2 linked regions of the Thiosocius teredinicola genome follow. The protein of the gene in region 2 binds, or shares a complex with, the protein of the main gene of each other region. Links are inferred from orthologs where the notes say so. Each region holds a gene or a part of one and is shown on either strand. Other genes may lie near its edges.

The links.
Region 1: the proteins of secA (region 2) and secY are in contact, whole or in part, in a crystal structure (PDB 3DIN), measured with the Thermotoga maritima proteins. The link is inferred for Thiosocius teredinicola from one-to-one orthologs. Residues at the interface, in WP_004082002.1 of Thermotoga maritima: Glu261, Ala262, Arg263, Lys300, Ala301, Arg302, Thr303, Ile304, Ile305, Leu323, Tyr324, Asp325, Pro326, Val329, Ser330, Tyr333, Ile336, Lys340, Phe345, Val349, Glu363, Phe364, Tyr374, Ser375, Gly376, Gly377, Glu393, Ile395, Thr482, Ser483; in WP_004081795.1 of Thermotoga maritima: Glu108, Gly109, Glu110, Glu111, Ala236, Glu237, Arg238, Arg239, Ile240, Thr241, Ile242, Gln243, Tyr244, Ala245, Arg246, Arg247, Val248, Thr249, Gly250, Arg251, Arg252, Val253, Tyr254, Gly256, Ala257, Ser258, Thr259, Tyr260, Leu261, Pro262.

The regions. Positions count from the first base shown.
Region 1 is NZ_CP019936.1:4,325,949-4,329,245, forward strand. What follows is about bases 47-3,028. They hold secY (preprotein translocase subunit SecY), read right to left. Parts: upstream 2,219-3,028; coding sequence 875-2,218; downstream 47-874. Other genes in these bases: rpsK (30S ribosomal protein S11), read right to left, coding at 47-259; rpsM (30S ribosomal protein S13), read right to left, coding at 291-647; rpmJ (50S ribosomal protein L36), read right to left, coding at 734-847; rplO (50S ribosomal protein L15), read right to left, coding at 2,228-2,662; rpmD (50S ribosomal protein L30), read right to left, coding at 2,664-2,855. Outside these bases: more of rpsK, read right to left, coding at 1-46; more of rpsE, read right to left, coding at 3,029-3,297. UniProt on the Escherichia coli protein: The central subunit of the protein translocation channel SecYEG. Consists of two halves formed by TMs 1-5 and 6-10.
Region 2 is NZ_CP019936.1:3,825,644-3,829,275, reverse strand. What follows is about bases 298-3,614. They hold secA (preprotein translocase subunit SecA), read left to right. Parts: upstream 298-609; coding sequence 610-3,414; downstream 3,415-3,614. Other genes in these bases: B1781_RS18140 (hypothetical protein), read right to left, coding at 3,476-3,614; B1781_RS18150 (M23 family metallopeptidase), read left to right, coding at 298-479. In the rest of the region: more of B1781_RS18150, read left to right, coding at 1-297; more of B1781_RS18140, read right to left, coding at 3,615-3,632. UniProt on the Escherichia coli protein: Required for protein export, interacts with the SecYEG preprotein conducting channel.

The sequences.
Region 1 (3,297 bases), 500 kb from region 2 along the record:
TGACGTTAACGTCGAGGTTCTTCACACCGTATTCCTTGGCAACCTGACCGGCGCGGTCGGCCGCAACCTGGGCAGCGAACGGCGTGCTCTTACGCGAGCCGCGGAAGCCGGAACCACCAGCGGTAGCCCAGCACAGGGCGTTACCCTGGCGATCGGTAATGGTGATGATAGTGTTGTTGAACGACGCATGGACGTGCGCAACACCATCGGTAACAACCTTTTTGACCTTTTTACGGGTACGGGTCGGAGTCTTGGCCATATGCCTTATTCCTAACTAACCAAGCTAACGCTTATTTTCTGATCGGTTTACGCGGGCCCTTGCGGGTACGCGCGTTGGTGCGAGTGCGCTGACCACGCAACGGCAACCCGCGGCGATGACGGATACCGCGATTGCAGCCGAGATCCATCAAACGCTTGATATTCATCGAGACTTCGCGGCGCAGATCACCTTCGACGGTGAACTTCGCCACTTCGGTACGCAGTTTTTCAACTTCGTCTTCAGTCAGATCAATGATCTTGCTTTCAGGCGCTACTGCGGCCGCTTCACAAATCTCTTTCGCACGGGTGCGACCGATCCCGTAGATCGAGGTCAGCGCAATCACCGTGTGTTTGCGATCTGGAATGTTGACTCCAGCAATACGGGCCATTGTCAAATTTCTCCTGGTTCAGCGGCGAACCCGCGCGCGAAAGCGCGAAATTCTACCCACATTTCAATGTTTTAGCAACGGCGCTTTTAGCCTTGACGCTGCTTGTGACGCGGATCGGTGCAAATGACGCGAACGACGCCTTTGCGCTTGATGATCTTGCAGTTGCGACACATCTTTTTAACTGAGGCACGGACTTTCATGTGTTCTCTCCAAAACGCGACTACCGGTCAGCGAGGCATGCCCGTGCCGCCGATACCCTTCAGATTTGCCTTCTTCATCAGGCCTTCGTACTGGTGCGACATCACGTGTGCCTGCACCTGGGCCATAAAATCCATCACCACGACCACGACAATCAGCAGCGAGGTGCCACCAAAGTAAAACGGTACGTTCCAGCCAACGATCAGGAACTCGGGCATCAAGCAGACCAGCGTGATGTAGATGGCGCCCGCCAGTGTCAGACGCGACATAACCTGATCGATATAGCGGGCCGTCTGCTCGCCAGGGCGAATACCCGGGATAAACGCCCCCGAGCGTTTCAAGTTGTCGGCGGTTTCCTTCGAATTGAACACCAGCGCGGTGTAGAAAAAGCAGAAGAAAATGATCGCTGCAGCGTACAAAGCCACATAGATCGGCTGACCCGGCGACAGCTTGGCGACAATATCCTGCAACCAGCGCATGCCTTCGGTATTTCCAGCCCACTGCGCGAGTGTGGTCGGAAACAGGATGATGCTGGATGCGAAAATCGGCGGAATAACGCCGGCCATATTCAATTTCAGCGGCAGATGACTGCTCTGCGCCGCGTACATCTTGCGGCCCTGTTGTCGCTTGGCGTAATTCACCGTGATGCGACGCTGACCGCGTTCGACGAACACGACAAAGCCGGTAACCGCGATCGCCAGCAGGAACAAGAAGAGCGCGAACAGGGCATTCATCTCGCCGTTACTGACCAACTCGATAACGCTGCCGAATGCTGCCGGCAGACCGGCAACGATACCAGCAAATATGATCATCGAGATGCCGTTGCCCAGACCGCGCTCGGTAATCTGCTCACCCAGCCACATCAGGAACATAGTCCCGGTAACCAGCGATACGGTGGCAGTGAACACAAACCCCGGCCCGGTGCTGATAACGAGCCCCTGGCCGAAATCACCCTGCAACGCGACAGCAATACCGAATGCCTGGAAAGTCGCGAGCACCAAGGTCCCGTACCGCGTGTACTGGGTAATCTTGCGGCGCCCCGCCTCACCCTCTTTCTTCAGCTGCTCGAGCTTCGGGATCACAGCCGACATCAGCTGCACGATAATCGACGCAGAGATGTACGGCATGATTCCGAGGGCGAACAGGCTGGCTCGGCTCAACGCGCCACCGGAGAACATGTTGAACATGTTCAGGATGGTTCCCTGCTGCTGATCGAACAATTCCGCAAGCGCAGCTGGATTAACGCCGGGAACCGGGATGAAGGTCCCGATCCGGAAGACAATCAGCGCACCAAGCAGAAACAGCAGGCGTTGGCGCAACTCGGTCAATTTCCCGAGTTGCATACCGCCGGCGCTTGCAGGGTTCAGAGCCATGTGCTGCCCTTATTCCTCGACTTTACCGCCAGCGGATTCAATCGCTGCCTTGGCACCCTTGGTGACACCGAGGCCACGCACGGTCACTGCACGATCAATGCTGCCGGACAGGATAACCTTGGCGCGGGTAACCGACATCGGCAGGATATCTGCTCGATAAAGCGCGTCCATATCGACGACGTCACCCTCAACCTTGGCGATCTCGTTCAAACGCACCTGGCCGGTTACGCGAGCGAGACGCGAGCGGAATCCAACTTTGGGCAGGCGACGCTGCAACGGCATCTGACCGCCTTCGAAGCCTACTTTGTGGTAGCCACCGGTACGCGACTTCTGGCCCTTGTGGCCACGGCCGCTGGTTTTACCCAGACCGCTGCCGATACCGCGACCGACGCGCTTGCGGGTTGGTTTGCTGCCAGCAGCAGGTTTTAGCGAATTTAGACGCATGTCACGCTTCCTCCACGACCTGAACCATGTAGGACACCTTGTTCAGCATGCCGCGGGTGGCGGGCGTGTCCTCTACCTCAACAACCTGGTGCATACGGCGCAATCCGAGCCCGCTTACGCAGGCACGATGCTTTTCCAAGCGCCCATGGACGCTACGCACCAACTTGACCTTCATCATCTTTTTGTCGGCCATTGCTGATTACCCCAGGATCTCTTCGACCGTCTTACCACGCTTGGCAGCGACGTATTCGGGATCGTCCATGTTGACCAGACCGTTCATGGTGGCGCGGACAACGTTGATAGCATTGTTGGTACCGATGCACTTGGCCAGAACGTTGTGCACACCAACCACTTCGAAAATTGCGCGCATCGCGCCGCCGGCGATAATACCGGTACCTTCCGAGGCAGGCTGCATGTGAACTTTCGCCGCACCGTGACGACCGACCAGCGGGTACTGCAGCGTGCCGTTCTTCAGCTTGACGGTCTTCATGTTGCGACGCGCCATATCCATCGCCTTTTGGATGGCTACCGGCACTTCTTTGGCTTTACCGGTACCAAAACCGACCTTGCCGTTGCCGTCACCAACAACTACAAGTGCCGCGAAACCGAATACGCGACCACCCTTAACAACCTTG
Region 2 (3,632 bases):
TGCTGTCGGCAATGCTTTCGGATCGCGAAGAAAAACTCTCGGCCCTCGAGGATGTGCTGATCGACCGCGACCTGATGGCCGAAGTGCTGCCTTCCGGCAAGCCGGTGAAGAAGGGTTGGATCTCGTCTGTTTACGGCCGCCGTACCGATCCTTTCAAGGGTCGCAAATCGTTCCACCGGGGTGTCGATTTTGCCGGTAAGCGCGGTGCTGAGGTCGTGGCGGTTGCATCCGGCGTCGTGGTTCGCGCCAAGCGCGCCAGCGGGTACGGCAATCTCGTCGAGATCAAGCATGCGGATGGCTACACAACCCTGTATGCCCACAACAAGGAAAACCTGGTCAAGAAAGGCGACGTGGTGAACAAGGGCCAGACGGTTGCGCTGCTTGGCAGCACTGGGCGGTCCAGTGGTCCTCACGTGCATTTCGAAGTGCGCAAAGACGGCAAAATCGTCAATCCTCTGCGCTTTGTGCGCGTCAAATAGAGGCTTTGCCCAACACATCCCGAAAAGACCCGCAGTAGCGGGTTTTTTCTTATGTCTCCGGCCGTTCGATCGCCCGATTGGGTTATCATTCTGCCCTTTGTATTAGCTCGTCCGGGAAGGTCGCAGGTTTATGCTGAACAAGCTCATCAAGAAGGTCTTTGGCAGTCGAAACGATCGACTGGTAAAGAAAATGCTCAAGTCGGTGGAGCAGATCAACGTGCTCGAACCTGCATTGAGCGAGCTGAGCGATGAGGCCCTTGCCGCCAAAACGGCAGAATTCCGTAAACGCATTGCCGAAGGCGCGTCGTCTAACGATTTGCTGCCTGAGGCGTTCGCCGTGGTGCGCGAAGCCGGCAAGCGAGTGCTCGGCATGCGCCACTTCGATGTGCAGATGATCGGCGGCATGGTGCTCAATGATGGCAAGATCGCCGAGATGCGTACCGGTGAGGGTAAAACCCTGGTCGCAACCCTGGCGGTTTACCTGAATGCGTTGGTCGGTCGCGGCGTACATGTGGTGACGGTCAACGACTACCTGGCGCGTCGTGATGCCGGCTGGATGGGCCAGCTTTATCACTTCCTCGGCATGACCACCGGTGTAATCAATTCTTCCGGCGGGATGGGGCCGGACAGCTCGTCCTATGAGTTTGATCCTGCCTTCCAGGGCGACGCCGGCGGGTTCTCGCGTCTGCGTCCGGTGAGCCGCGCGGCCGCCTATGCCTGCGATATCACCTATGGCACCAACAACGAGTTCGGCTTCGATTATCTGCGCGACAACATGGCGTTTTCTGCCGATCAGCGGGTGCAGCGTCGTTATTTCGCGGTGGTCGACGAGGTCGACTCGATCTTGATCGACGAGGCGCGTACGCCGTTGATCATTTCCGGGCCGGCCGAAGACAGTTCCGAGATGTACCGTCGGGTCAGTGGTATCCCGGCCCAACTCACGAAACAGGACCCGATCACCAACGACGAAGGCAAGCCGGATTTCGGTCCCGGCGATTACTCCGTCGACGAAAAGGCACGCCAGGTCTTCCTCAGCGATGAGGGGCATGAAAAGGTCGAGCAGATGTTGTCGGAGTACGGCCTGCTGGCTGAGGGCGAGAGCCTGTACGACCCGTCGAACATCATGCTGATGCACCACGTGATGGCGGCTATGCGGGCACATGCCTTGTTCCAGCGCAATGTCGATTACATCGTGCGCGACGGCCAGGTAATCATCGTCGACGAGTTTACCGGTCGTACGATGCCCGGGCGGCGCTGGTCGGACGGCCTGCACCAGGCTATCGAGGCCAAAGAAGGCGTGCAGATCCAGGCCGAGAGCCAGACGCTGGCCTCGATCACCTTCCAGAATTACTTCCGCCTGTACGACAAGCTCTCGGGTATGACCGGTACAGCGGATACCGAGGCGTTTGAATTCCAGCAGATCTACGGCCTCGAGGTGGTTGTCATACCCACCAACAGACCGATGCAGCGCGACGACCAGACCGACCTGGTCTACCTGACACAGGGTGAGAAGTATCAGGCGATCGTTGAAGACGCGCGCGACTGTGTTGAGCGTGGCCAGCCGGTACTGGTGGGCACGGCATCAATCGAGGTCTCGGAGTTGGTGTCGAACATGCTTAACGAAGCAGGCGTCGAACATCAGGTACTGAATGCCAAGCAGCACGAGCGGGAAGCGCAGATTGTCGCCGAGGCCGGGCGCCCTGGGGCGGTCACCATCGCCACGAACATGGCCGGTCGTGGTACCGACATCGTGCTTGGTGGCAACCTCGACGTGGAATTAGGCCAGCTCGGTGACACTGCGGATGAGCAGGCGATCGCCAAACATCGCGAAGAATGGCAGAAACGCCACGAGCATGTGCTTGCGGCCGGTGGACTTCGCGTGATCGGCACCGAGCGCCACGAGTCCCGCCGAATCGACAACCAGCTGCGCGGGCGCTCCGGGCGGCAGGGTGATCCGGGTTCGTCACGTTTTTATCTGTCGCTCGAAGACAGCCTGATGCGCATATTTGCGTCTGAGCGTGTCTCGAATCTGATGCAGAAGCTCGGTATGAAAGAGGGCGAGGCGATTGAGCATCCGTGGGTCAACAAGGCCATCGAGAACGCGCAAAGAAAAGTCGAAGGTCGCAACTTCGACATCCGCAAACAGTTGCTTGAGTATGACGACGTCGCCAATGACCAGCGCAAAGTGGTCTATCAACAACGTGACGAGTTGATGAATGTCGAGGATATCTCCGACACGGTAGCCAACTTGCGTATCGATTCGCTTAACAGCGTGATCGACCAATATATCCCGCCGCAAAGCCTCGAAGAACAATGGGACGTACCGGGTCTGACCGAAGCGCTGCAGGAAAACTTCGCCCTGGATGCGCCTGTTCAGCAATGGCTTGACAGCGACGACAGCCTGCACGAGGAAACGTTGCGGCAGAAGATCCTCGACCAGATCGTCGCGATCTACGACGAGAAGGAATCACAGGTCGGTGTCGAGCAGATGCGCCGCATCGAGAAAGAGGTGATGCTCTATACCCTCGATTCGCATTGGAAGGAGCACCTCGCGGCGATGGACTATCTGCGCCAGGGTATTCACCTGCGTGGTTACGCGCAGAAGAACCCGAAGCAGGAGTACAAGCGCGAGGCCTTCGACATGTTCTCGTCGATGCTTGACGCCATCAAGCTCGAGGTGGTGCAGATTCTCTGTCGCTTGCAGGTGCAGGCACCCCCCGATTTGCTAGAGCAGGCCCGCGATCCGAACGAGTTCGAGTTCAGACACGAAACGTTCGAAGGCCTCGGGGGCGAACCCGAGCCGGCCGAAGCGGAGGCGGGAGCGGCGGAAGAGAAAAAGCCGTTTGTTCGACCAGACCGCAAGGTCGGCCGCAACGATCCTTGTCCGTGCGGTTCGGGCAAAAAGTACAAGCATTGTCACGGAAAACTGAGCTGATTCAGAGGCTTATCTGAGCCTGTTCCGAATGCCTCGGCCTGGGCAAAGACGGTGTGAGCGTTCAGCGCGGCGGTGACAGACGGTAGTCTGCTAGATCGAGTTCGAACATTTTTCCGCTAGCAGCGATGTTGTCGGCAACGCGCTTAAGGATCCGCTCTGATGCGCCGGCGAACAGGTGGTCCGAGCGGTCGAGGGTCATCCGGTCGATGTCGGCGCGG